DNA from 3 places in the Aeribacillus sp. FSL K6-1305 genome. Region 3 is predicted to be linked to each of the others. Evidence: riboswitches for the same ligand, from Rfam matches in the RefSeq annotation. Region 3 holds a riboswitch; each other region holds the start of a gene.
What was found. Region 3 has a riboswitch for S-adenosylmethionine ahead of NST97_RS18265 (bifunctional homocysteine S-methyltransferase/methylenetetrahydrofolate reductase). Riboswitches for the same ligand answer to the same signal wherever they lie in the genome.
Positions count from the first base shown of each region.

Region 1: it holds a riboswitch for S-adenosylmethionine, as region 3 does, so the genes downstream of both, NST97_RS10075 (2,3-diketo-5-methylthiopentyl-1-phosphate enolase) here and NST97_RS18265 (bifunctional homocysteine S-methyltransferase/methylenetetrahydrofolate reductase) in region 3, are expected to answer to the same signal.
Region 2: it holds a riboswitch for S-adenosylmethionine, as region 3 does, so the genes downstream of both, NST97_RS18770 (methionine biosynthesis PLP-dependent protein) here and NST97_RS18265 (bifunctional homocysteine S-methyltransferase/methylenetetrahydrofolate reductase) in region 3, are expected to answer to the same signal.

Region 1 covers NZ_JBBOQV010000002.1:37,243-41,525, reverse strand. The annotation lists partial or broken gene NST97_RS10090 (IS3 family transposase) at 1-147, shown strand, start outside; gene NST97_RS10085 (BREX system ATP-binding domain-containing protein) at 396-650, opposite strand; gene NST97_RS10080 (hypothetical protein) at 650-1,234, opposite strand; SAM riboswitch class I at 1,599-1,704, shown strand; gene NST97_RS10075 (2,3-diketo-5-methylthiopentyl-1-phosphate enolase) at 1,783-3,006, shown strand; gene NST97_RS10070 (2-hydroxy-3-keto-5-methylthiopentenyl-1-phosphate phosphatase) at 3,003-3,692, shown strand; gene NST97_RS10065 (methylthioribulose 1-phosphate dehydratase) at 3,689-4,283, shown strand, end outside.
Region 2 covers NZ_JBBOQV010000004.1:11,280-15,562, reverse strand. The annotation lists gene NST97_RS18780 (aliphatic sulfonate ABC transporter substrate-binding protein) at 1-482, shown strand, start outside; gene NST97_RS18775 (hypothetical protein) at 859-1,017, opposite strand; SAM riboswitch class I at 1,813-1,950, shown strand; gene NST97_RS18770 (methionine biosynthesis PLP-dependent protein) at 2,067-3,182, shown strand; gene metC (cystathionine beta-lyase) at 3,175-4,283, shown strand, end outside.
Region 3 covers NZ_JBBOQV010000002.1:1,733,906-1,738,188, reverse strand. The annotation lists gene NST97_RS18285 (DegV family protein) at 1-281, shown strand, start outside; gene NST97_RS18280 (DUF3941 domain-containing protein) at 313-444, shown strand; gene NST97_RS18275 (HPr family phosphocarrier protein) at 787-1,065, shown strand; gene NST97_RS18270 (YajQ family cyclic di-GMP-binding protein) at 1,210-1,701, shown strand; SAM riboswitch class I at 1,803-1,924, shown strand; gene NST97_RS18265 (bifunctional homocysteine S-methyltransferase/methylenetetrahydrofolate reductase) at 2,036-3,895, shown strand; gene metH (methionine synthase) at 3,888-4,283, shown strand, end outside.

The DNA of each region.
Region 1 (4,283 bases), 1.7 Mb from region 3:
ATTCTGAAAAAGGAAGAGATCTATAGAATCAACTATTTGAACTTTCAAGCTGCCAGAAGAGCCTTATTCGAATTTATAGAAGGCTGGTACAATCGGAAACGGATTCATAGCTGCCTGGGCTATATGACGCCACAAGAAACAGTAGACAGTATCAAAGGGCAGCGTAGTGCTCTTCACAATTTTACAAGCATCCGCTTTACATGGAGTGGGGGTGTGGTAGGCTTATTTGCCATGCGAAAGAATTCATTGCCCCTTTCACCCTTCGCATAACACCACGCCCGCAGAGGCTCCATGTCAAGCGACAAGCGATGTCAATGAGATCAAAATTAAATTTCACTTATTGGTGTCCAAAATACTGACTTAAATCCAGTTTAATTCTTTCTACAGTACTAGGACTAATAATTTAAAAGAGAATGGACATCGTTCCCCTCTTTTGCAGCGTCTAATACGAATATAAATTCACGTAAAAATGTCCTTGGAAGTACAGTGATTTCCTGTTCAAAGGCAACAGTAAATGATTCAACATATTGCTTAATAAATGTATCATCAATAACTGTCTCTGGTATCCATTTGTGTACCATACCGTGGATTTCCCTAACTTTATATGAAACTTCTATTAATTGTTCAGTTGAGAAACGGTTTAATTTCATCAATGGGGTTGAAAGTACACCACTAACCCTTCCATTTTTTGTGAAGATAAAGGTTTAATTCTAAAATATAAAACATCATGTTCTTTAATTGATCGATCCTCGTTTTTAATTAAATCATCCGTTCCAGTAAATAACATATAACATCCTTTCCTTACATACGATTCACTTATTCCTAGCAATTTAGCTAATTTGTAATTCGAGAAATCAGGATTCAACTCAATTGCTTGTCTAAGTTTTTCTAAGTTCTTATCCGTTTTATTGCGCTGTTCTTTTAAATACTCCTCACGGCTTTTTACGCCCATTTCCCGGCGTTTTTGTTTCCTTCTCCGCTTTTCATTCGCATCTATAATCGTGCTTAAATGGCGTTGTTCGTCCTCTGTTATATCTAACCATTCAATTAATTTTTTATTGCTGATATTATATCCAGCGCCAGGATACCCTTTTTCTCTGGCTATTCGGTTTGCTTCTTCGTTATTCCGTGCATAATAGGCCTTTTCAGCGCTTCTGGTGGATCTTCTTAAAGGCTCATTAAACTGTAAATTAAACGTTAGCGTTTGTTTTAAGGCTTCTTCTGGATCATTCAAAAAGCAACATAACCAATAACGGTACAAGAAACAAATTGTCTCACGATAACCAGTAACGTTATAATTGCGTAATTCAACCAGTTTTTCTAAGTCTAGTAATCTAGCATGATGCGATCGGAAGACGTTAAAAAGATGTTGTACCTTCTTTTTTCGTCCTCTTTTTTTAGGCTTTCCTGTTTTGGCTCAACCTCAAGTTCCGGTAAATACCTCAAATTGTAAACTGCACCATTAAATAATTGTAGCATGCCATCAGAAAAATGTAAGCGAATTTGAATCGAATATGATGTAAAAAAGTGTTGACAGAGGGGAAGGATAGTGGTATAATCCAAGTAAACGAATAAGAATTATAAAGTTAATAATAAAACTCTTATCAAGAGCAGGTGGAGGGATGAGCCCAATGAAGCCCGGCAACCGACTCATATGATGAGCACGGTGCTAATTCTCCCAACAGAGATGTTGAAAGATAAGAAGTTGTTTTGACAAAAAACCTCTTCTTATTGAAGAGGTTTTATTTATATAAAAAAATCTGAATGAAGAGGATTGAAAAAATGGGTCACGTAACAGCAGTATACCAAATCATTGCGAAACGAGAAGATTTAGAAAAAAAAGCAGAAGACATTGCTCTTGGATTAACGGTAGGTTCGTGGACTGACCTTCCTCTTTTAGTGCAAGAGCAGTTAAAAAAGCATAAAGGACAAGTGGTTGAGATAAAAGAAACAGGCGAGGATCCATCCTCCGGCAAAACGATTGCACAGCTTCACATTCGCTTTCCGGGAGAAAACTTTTCTAAAGACATTCCTGCCATCTTAACGACAACTTTTGGAAAATTATCACTAGATGGAGAAATAAAATTACTAGATTTGCAGTTTGACGATGAGATCTTTCGGTATTTTCCAGGTCCTCGATTTGGAATTCAGGGGTTACGAGAAAAACTTGGCGTTTACGACAGACCGTTAGTGATGAGCATCTTTAAAGGTGTAATTGGACGTGATATGGATTACCTTCTTGCCCAATTGCGGGAGCAGGCTCTCGGGGGCGTCGACTTAGTAAAGGATGATGAAATACTTTTTGAAAATTCGCTCACATCATTTGAAACAAGAATAAAGGAAGGCAAAAAAGTTCTTGATAACGTGTATCAAGAAAAGGGACACCGAACTTTGTATGCGGTCAATTTGACGGGAAAAACATTTGAATTGAAAGATAAGGCAAGAAAAGCAAAAGAATTAGGTGCCGATATTTTGCTATTTAATGTTTTTACATATGGACTCGATGTGCTGCAAGCATTAAGGGAAGATGATGAAATCGCCCTCCCAATTATGGCTCATCCGGCGTTTAGCGGATCGTTTACTTCATCCGAAAAATATGGGCTCTCTCATTCCTTATTGCTTGGAAAATTGATAAGAATTGCTGGAGCAGATTTTTCGTTGTTCCCTTCACCATATGGCAGCGTTGCATTGGAGCGTGACAAAGTTTTAAAAGTGAAAGAAGAATTGGTGAAGGAATCAGTTTTAAAACCAGTTTTTCCTGTTCCATCTGCTGGCATTCACCCGGGTCTTGTTCCCATTTTAATTCATGATTTTGGAAAAGATTGTGTCATTAATGCAGGAGGCGGTGTTCACGGTCACCCGCAAGGTGCTCAGGGTGGAGGAAAAGCTTTCCGTCAGGCAGTTGACGCTGTTTCCCGGGGTGTTCCCCTTAATGAAGCAGCTGAAGACATAGAATTACAAGAAGCAATTCGGCTCTGGGGATGGAAGGAGGCACCGTCCAATTGAAGCCAGTAATATTTTGTGATTTTGATGGAACGGTGACAAAAAAAGATAACATCGTTAGCATCATGAAGCGTTTCGCTCCAAAAGAGTGGGAGCAATTGAAGGATGGCGTCCTTTCCCAGTCGATTAGTATTCAGGAAGGAGTCGGCAAGATGTTTGCACTTCTTCCATCTTCTTTAAAGGGTGACATCATTCACTATATTTTAGAAACTGCAGAAATAAGGGAAGGATTTCGCGACTTTGTTCATTATGCGAAAAACATGAACATTCCTTTATACATTGTCAGCGGCGGAATCGATTTTTTTATTAAACCGCTGTTGCAGCCTTTTGATTCTATTACCGCACTGTTTTGCAATAAAGCGGATTTTAGCGGAGAAACGATCACCATTCATTGGCCTTATACGTGTGATGAAAAATGTCCCAACCAAAATTGTGGGTGCTGCAAACCGACAATTATTCGGCAAATTGCAAATGCTGACACTCATTCCATCATCATCGGGGATTCCGTCACAGATTTAGAAGCCGCGAAGATTGCAGATACAGTTATTGCACGTGATTATTTATCAAAAAAATGTCAAGAATTTTCTATTCCTTATCAATCTTTCGAAACATTTTACGACTGTATTGACATTTTAGAGAAGACAATAAACAAAACAAATTTCATAGAAGAAAAAGGTGGCGCAAAATGAGTGTCGTTTTAACTCGTGTTCATGAGCTTGCGGAGATTAAAGAGGAGCTTGCTGCGAGGGATTGGTTTATGGGGACAAGCGGCAATTTAGCCATAAAAGTTCAAGATTCCCCGCTTCAGTTTCTTGTGACCGCAAGCGGCAAAGATAAACGAAAAAAAACGAAGGAAGATTTTTTGCTTGTTGATGGAGAAGGAAATCCTGTAGGCGCAACACAGCTGAAGCCTTCGGCAGAAACGCTATTGCATTGCGAAATATATAAAAGAAGCAAAGCCGGCTGCAGCCTGCATGTACATACGGTTGCAAATAATGTCATCTCTGAACTTTATGGTGACGCTGGGAAAATTGTATTTCAAGGACAAGAACTGATAAAAGCGTTTGACCGCTGGGAGGAAGATGCAGAATTACAGATTCCGATTATTTATAATTATGCCCATATTCCTACATTAGCAAGCACTTTGGGCGATTTCGTGAAGGAGGATAAAGGGGCAGTTCTTATTCGCAACCACGGAATTACTGTATGGGGAAAAGATGGCTTTGAAGCAAAGAAAATTTTAGAAGCTTGTGAATTTTTATTTCAGTATCAGCTTGCTC
Region 2 (4,283 bases), on a different contig from region 3:
AGCATACAACTGGAAACCCGGCACAATATCAAGCTTTCTTTGAATCGGGAAAAGTGGATTTAGCCGCTGTGCCTGAGCCTTGGGCTTCATTATTAATAAAAGACGGGGCGAAAGTGATTGTCGATACGAAAGATATCGCCTATGGCACAACGCTTCCGAACACTGTTTTAGTGACGAGCAACAAATTTATTAAAGAAAATAAAGATTTAGTTCAAAATATTGTCAAAGCCCACAAAAAAGCAGTCGACTTCATCAATAAAAACAAAGAGGAAGCACGCGATATTGCCATTCAATCGATTAAAGAAATAACAAATCAAGAGCTTGACCCAGAAATTATCGACAGCGCTTGGGAACGTGTCCGCTATACAACCGAAGTGGATGAAAAAGTTCTTCAAGACTTTTCTAACTCTTCTTATGACTTGAAATTTTTAAAAGAAAAACCGGATCTTAAAGGTCTTGTAGATACAAGCTTTTTGAATTAAGTAATAAACCCCCTATACAGAAGCTTTTTGATATTATGCGGCTTCTGGATAGGGGGGTTATTTTGTTGATGTAAATTCAAGATGAAGCAGTTGTTAAAACAGGGCTTATCCCAAAAGTTGTTTATGACTATGCCTGTATATTGGGATTCTGTTGTTGTGAGAGCTTTTTATTCAAATCGCTCGAATAAGCTCCCGTTTTTTCACATTGTTTGGAGCTGTCCAGAAAGTCAAAATCCATTGAAAACGAAAGATTATAAACATTGATATATCAACATTTCTAAAACATTAAAGGGGCGTCTATAAGCCGGAAAATCGACTTATTAGACAGCGCCTATATGAATTTCAATTTCTCCATTTGGGCTTTAGGCTGTATTTTTCAAGCACGCTCTATTAAACCAGTTTCTTCTTGCTTCCAAATCTTACTCCAAGTTTTAAACATGCCTTGTTCGTCCGTCTTATCTACTTGGAAAACTTTATATTTCGTGTTGCTCGGGATTTCAATTAAAAGCTTCCCCATTATTTTCTTCAATTGCAATGCTTAATAAATAATCTCCTCTGTAGTCGCTTTCATAATCATAATAAATTCCGTACACATTGTTTTGATGATGTTCCAGTTTTTAGAAAGCGTTTTCTCACATAATTTTGATTTGCCCCATCATTTGCTCGTCATGAAAATTATTGGTTCGTATGCTGTCGATTATATACAGCATCATAAACAGTCTTTCCTTTCCATAATATTGATAAAAAAGAGAAGGCGCATCAGTAAAGAATGTTCAGCAAATTTTCCAACGGCACGTTTATGTTCATCTTTTTTGCTTCCCAGCTTCACCTGCAAAACAAATATCGCATCTTCGTTTTCTGTTCAGTTGCTTTATGGAGTACGGGTTCGTTTGACAGAAGTTGGCGAAAAATTTATCAAACGATTAGTTTGCCAATTCAATCGTTTCATTCACTGTTTATTAAATACTCTTAAAATTTTCCAATTCCTCTAAAGAAGATCACCTCGTTCACAATTTTTCTTAAAAATACGACAGCTTCCGAATTGGATATTTGCATTTTAAAATCAATTCAAAATTTAGGAAGCCTCAGGGGAAAATAAAACCACTTCATTGAAATGATGGAGGATCAAAGGTGATCCATACAAAAAAATTTCCCTTTTGGCTTTCGCAAAAAAACATTTCAAGAATCGACGGATTATTTAAAGAAAGTTCTTATTTTTCTTTAGTTTTACTGAAAATAAATCAAAGTTATCGGAATTGTTGGCAGGAAACGTCTTGAATTTTTTTTAAAACTGAGGTAAAGTTATACCTATCAAAAGTTCATATCGGAATTCTTATCGAGAGAGGCGGAGGGAACTGGCCCGAAGAAGTCTCAGCAACCGGTACAAGGACGGCGGCATGATAACCTTTGTACCAAGGTGCTAAATCCAGCAAGCATTTTGCCGTAAGATATGCTTGGAAGATAAGAAGGAGCCAAACAATAAACGCCTTCTTCTTATGAAGAGGGCGTTTTATTTTTAAAGCCTCCTCTACAGGCAATGAAAGCAGCACATTTTTACTAACTAAAAAAGGAGGAAAGTCAAAGATGAATATTGAAACAGTTTTGGCCCAATTAGGAAATCGAAGTGAAGCTCTTACAGGAACAGTAAGCGCCCCCATTTATTTGTCCACAGCCTACCGGCATAAAGGAATAGGTGAATCAACAGGTTATGATTACACTCGGACAAAAAATCCAACGAGAGAGCTTGTCGAGGACGCCATAGCCAAATTGGAGGGAGCCGATCAAGGATTTGCATTTTCTTCCGGAATGGCAGCGATTCAGACGATTATGGCTTTATTTAAAAGTGGAGATGAACTGATCGTTTCAAAAGATTTATATGGCGGGACATACCGCTTGTTTGAAGAAGAGTGGCGCAAATACGGTCTTTCCTTCCACTATGACGATTTTACGTCTCGCGAATATACGGAATCATTAATAAACGAAAATACTAAAGCGATTTTTCTAGAAACGCCCACTAATCCGCTTATGCAGGAAACATCGATTTCCTCGTTGGCGGAATTGGCCCGGAAGCACAATTTGCTGCTGATCGTTGACAATACGTTCTACACACCTGTTTTGCAGCGTCCGATTGAAGAAGGAGCGCATATCGTGATTCACAGCGCAACGAAATATTTAGGCGGTCACAACGATGTCCTTGCCGGCCTGGTCTGTGCAAAAGGGAAAGAAATTTGCGAAAAATTAGCCATGCATCAAAATGCAATTGGTGCGGTATTATCTCCTTTTGATTCGTGGCTGCTGCTTAGAGGAATGAAAACTTTATCATTGAGAATGGCCAAACATCAGGAAAATGCAAGGAAGCTGGCGGCATATTTAAAAGAGCTTCCTGAAATTGATGATGTATTATATCCTGGCAGAGGCGGAATGCTTTCCTTCCGTGTGAAAAAAGAAGAATGGGTCAACCCGTTTTTGCAGAATCTGAAATTAATCTGTTTTGCGGAAAGCCTTGGAGGGGTAGAAAGCTTTATAACGTATCCAGCTACCCAAACACATGCGGACATTCCGGAAGAAATCCGAATTCAAAACGGTGTATGCAACCGGCTTCTCCGTTTTTCTGTAGGGATTGAAAGCGTGGAGGATTTGAAGGAAGATCTCAAGCAGGCATTGCAAGCAGCTGCGAAAGGGGATTTACTAAATGCATGACCAATGGAGCTTTCAAACAAAATTGATTCATAATAAACATAAGGTTGACCCGACAACTGGTGCTGTCAGCGTGGCGATTCAGCAAGCGTCAACGTTTCATCAGCAAACATTGGATGAATCTCCTGAATTTGACTACAGCCGTTCAGGAAATCCAACACGAAAAGCGTTGGAAGAGGCGATTGCCGAACTGGAAGGCGGAGTGAGAGGCTTTGCGTTTGCTTCTGGGATGGCCGCTATATCAACAGCTTTTCTTTTACTTTCTTCCGGTGATCATGTTTTGGTCACAGAAGATGTGTACGGCGGAACATACCGGATCGTTGCCGATGTTTTATCGCGCTTTGGCATTGAATATACGTTTGTCGATATGACGGACCTTGATGCCGTAAAAGCAAATATACGTCCGAACACAAAAGTGATTTACATTGAAACGCCCTCGAATCCGCTGTTAAAAGTGACGGACATTCGAGCAATTGTGCAGCTTGCAAAAGAAAACGGCTGTTTAACATTTGTTGATAATACATTTATGACTCCGGCTTTGCAAAGGCCTCTCGATTTAGGGGCCGATATTGTTTTACATAGTGCAACAAAATTTTTGGCAGGTCATAGCGACTGTTTGGCAGGACTGGCAGTTGTGAAAGATGAAAAGCTTGGCGAAGCGCTTTACAAACTTCAAAATGCCTTCGGCGCTGTTCTCGGCCCGCATGATTGCTGGCTTGTATTAAGAGGGTTAAAAACACTTCATGTGCGGCTGGATCAATCCGTCAAAACAGCTTCTCAATTAGCAGAATTTTTGAAAAAGCACCCTGCCATTAAAAAAGTGTACTATCCAGGTCTTCACGATCACCCAGGGTCAGATATTCATTTGCGGCAAAGTGTCAACGGTGGAGCGGTTTTATCGTTTGAACTAGAAGATGAAAAAGCGGTCAAGATTCTTGCTGATCATGTTCAGCTGCCTGTTTTTGCAGTCAGCCTTGGTGCAGTTGAATCGATCTTGTCGTATCCAGCTAAAATGTCCCATGCCGCGATGCCGAAAGAAGAACGGATCAAAAGAGGGATAACCGATGGTCTTCTTCGATTAAGCGTAGGGCTAGAAAATTTTGA
Region 3 (4,283 bases):
TCCCGCTGGAAAAAATCCGCGGGAAAAAGAAGCTTTACCGGAGAATTCTTGAGCTGATGGAAGAGCGTGGAGACGGATTGAGTGAACAGACAATCGCCATCAGCCATGGTGATGATGAAGAAGCAGCTCTCGAATTAAAACAATTAATTGAAGAAACGTTTCATCCAAAAGAAATTATCATCCATACGATCGGTGCTGTCATTGGTGCACACTCTGGCCCCGGCACCCTTGCTGTATTTTTTCTAAATAAACATATTCAAGAAGCTTCATGGAAATCATAAGTATATAACAGTATTGAAAGGAGCTTCCTGAATGTCCAAAACAAGCGATAATGATAAAAAAGCTGTAGACAACAATGCAAAACGACACGAAAAAAATCTATTGAAGGAAAAAAATCGAGAGCTTGGAAAACGGCAATACTCAAAGAAAACGGATCATTTATAATGCCCGCCTGTCGGGCTTTTTCTTTTTTTGAAATATCTCTAAAGGCGAGTCTTCCACCTCTTCTATCCGGACGTTCTGAAAGAAAAAGACGCTTTCTTATCTTGCAGTATGCATCTTTTCTCTAGCTTTTGTTTTCATTTTTGTCTAATAAAACATGGGCGGGGCAATAACTTTCAATTTGATTAGGCCATTCATTTCATTAAAAAACAGAGAAATCCAAAACGTTTCCATATTCGAAAGCGGAGGTCATTTTTTTATATGTAAGAGGAAATGACAAACATGTGGGAATCTATCCTTTATTAATGTAAGATATTGTAAAATAAGTATACAAGAGGTGGCACAATGAAGAAACATGAAATTTCCGTGTATCTTACAAAAGAGATGGAGCCGGAATATGTCATTTCCCTTGTCCATGAAGCGATTAAATTTAACAGCTACATTTTATTCCAAACAAAAAAGCTCCAATTAAATGCGAAAAGCGTTTTAAGCATGCTCGGTTTTTCCGCCTTTTTAGAAGGTCATGTAGTCATCAGCGCTGAAGGAGAAGATTCGCTCGAAGCAGTAAAAAACTTACAAGACTTTCTTTCCCCTAAATGTTCTAAAGCGACATCTTTAGCTTAATTGCATTTAAGCAGATATTAATTTCCTTGCCGTTGCTTTAAGTAACGGTTTTTTCATTTAATTTGCGAGGAACCCCTAAAAGAGTTGTTCAACTGAACGACATTCACTATAATGAATGTAAATAACGTTATTGGAGGTAAAAAGTTGGCTAAGGAGAATTCATTTGACATCGTCTCAAAAGTGGATATTGCCGAAGTGAACAATTCCATTCAAATGGCGAAAAAAGAAATTGTAAACAGATATGATTTCAAAGGATCTAAAAGCGATATATCCCTAGAAAAAGATGAGCTTGTGCTAATCTCTGACGATGAATATAAGCTGAATCAACTAAAAGATGTATTAGTAAGCAAAATGATTAAACGCGGTGTCGCAACCAAGAATATTCAGTACGGGAAAATCGAAAAGGCTTCAGGAGGCACTGTCAGACAAAGAGCCAAACTTGTCAACGGAATTGACAAAGAAAACGGGAAAAAGATCAATGCGCTGATCAAAAATACCGGGCTAAAAGTAAAAAGCCAAATTCAAGACGACCAAGTCCGGGTAAGCGGCAAAAGCAAGGACGATTTGCAAAAAGTGATTGCAGCTGTGAAAAGCGCCGACTTGCCGATCGACGTACAATTTATTAATTTTCGCTAGCTTTGCCCTGTTCACAAAATTGAAATTTTATATTGATTATTTTGATAAAATTCGTTAAATTAGGATTAATCCGTTGTTTTAAAATTTCATACGGTAAAGCGTTCTTATCAAGAGAAGCGGAGGGACTGGCCCGATGAACCTTCAGCAACCGGATTACCCAAAAACTTTGGGTACCAAGGTGCTAAATCCAGCGATGCGTAAATTTGCGCTCGGAAGATAAGAAGAAGGGGAAAATGTTCAAGAAAAAGTCTTCTTCTTATTAGAAGGCTTTTCTTTTTTATATAGGTGTTCGCCTCCTTGCAGGCGCCTATTTCATTTGATTGGAGGACTTTTTATGGGGCTTTTACAAGATTTACAGAATCATATATTAATTGCCGACGGAGCAATGGGGACTCTACTATACTCATTCGGAATAGACAGATGCTTTGATGAGCTAAACGTTTCAAAACCGGAAGAAATAGAACGGATTCATTCAGCCTATTTAGACGCAGGCGCAACTGTTATTCAAACAAATACATACGGCGCCAATCGCATAAAGCTTGCCAGATATGGGCTGGAAGATGATATAAAGATCATCAACCAAAAAGGGGTTGAACTTGCAAAGAGGGCGTTACAAAAAGCGGAAAACAAAGGGTATGTCATCGGAACAATCGGCGGCATCCGTTCGTTTCAAAAAAGCGCCTTCACGCTATCTGACATTGCCGAAAATTTTCGCGAGCAGCTTCATGTCCTTTTATCCGAAAACGTAGATGGCATTATTTTAGAAACCTATTACGACTTGGAAGAACTGAAAACCGTTTTGCAAATAGCTAGAAAAGAAACGGATTTGCCCATTATCACAAATGTTTCTTTGCACGAACAAGGCGTCTTTCAAAATGGAACAAGATTGGCAGACGGTTTGAAAATGCTTGAAGAACTTGGTGCAGATATTGTCGGCCTCAATTGCCGTTTAGGCCCTTATCATATGCTGCAATCTCTGGAAGAAGTGCCGCTGTTTGAACATGCCTTTTTATCCGCTTTTCCAAACGGCAGCCTGCCAAGGTATGAAAACGGAAGATTAGTTTATGAATCAGATGAACACTATTTTTATGAAGCGGCTCTTCAATTCCGAAAACAAGGTGTCCGGCTTCTCGGCGGATGCTGCGGAACCGCGCCGAAACATATTCGGGCAATGGCTGAAGCTGTATCAAACCTCCCTCCTGTCACAGAGAAAGAAGTAAAAGAACGAAATGTTCCAATTCATGCTTTACCTATGAAAGAAAGTCAAGAAACTCCTCTCCCAGATATTGCAAAAAACAGACGCTCAGTGATTGTAGAATTGGACCCGCCGAAAACGCTCGGCTTGGAAAAATTTTTAACAGGAGCAAAAGCGTTGAAAAAAGCGGGGATTGATGCAATTACGCTTGCGGATAATTCCCTTGCTACACCAAGAATCAGCAATGTTGCTTGCGCAAATATTGTGAAAAGCCGTTTCCAGCTTCGCCCGCTCGTTCATTTAACATGTCGTGACAGAAATTTAATCGGCATTCAATCCCATTTAATGGGGCTGCATACGCTTGGCCTGCACGATATTTTAGCGGTCACCGGCGACCCGTCCAAAATCGGTGATTTTCCGGGTGCAACCTCTGTCTATGATTTATCATCGTTTGATTTAATCAGCTTAATTAAGCAATTTAATGAAGGTTTGTCATACTCCGGAAAATCACTTGGTCAAAAAACAAACTTTACTGTAGCCGCCGCCTTCAATCCGAACGTAAGACATCTTGATCGCGCAGTTCAGAGACTTGAGAAAAAAATCAGCTGCGGAGCCGATTATTTTATTACGCAGCCGCTCTACTCGGAGAAGCTGATCGAAGAAGTATATGAAGCAACAAAACATCTGAATGTTCCGATATATCTCGGGATTATGCCGTTAATAAGCAGCCGCAATGCTGAATTTATTCATAACGAAGTGCCAGGCATTAAATTGTCCGATTCGATTCGCGAACAGATGCAAAAAGCAGGCAATGATAAAGAAAAGGGAAAACGAGAAGGACTTGCCATTGCAAAATCGCTTATTGACGCAGCATTTGACCTGTTTAACGGCATTTACTTAATCACTCCGTTTTTGCATTATGAGATGACAGTCGAGCTGACGGAATACATTCATAAAAAAGAAAAGGCAAAACGAGAAAGGAAGATTTCCCATGTATAACATAAAGGAACAGCTGGAGAAAAAAATTTTAATACTAGACGGAGCCATGGGAACAATGATTCAAGCTGCAGAATTATCTGCGAAAGATTTTGGCGGTGAAGAATATGAAGGATGCAACGAATATTTAAACATCACTTCCCCTGAAACGATTGTCCGTATTCATGAAGCGTACCTTGAAGCAGGCGCTGATATTATCGAGACAAATACGTTTGGCGGTACAAGCATCGTCCTCGAGGAATATAACTTGGGGCACCTTGCTTTTGAAATAAATAAAAAAGCAGCTGAGATTGCAAAGCGCGCTGCAGAAAAATATTCAACACCGGATTGGCCTCGTTTTGTGGCAGGATCAATGGGGCCAACGACTAAAACGCTCTCCGTTACAGGCGGC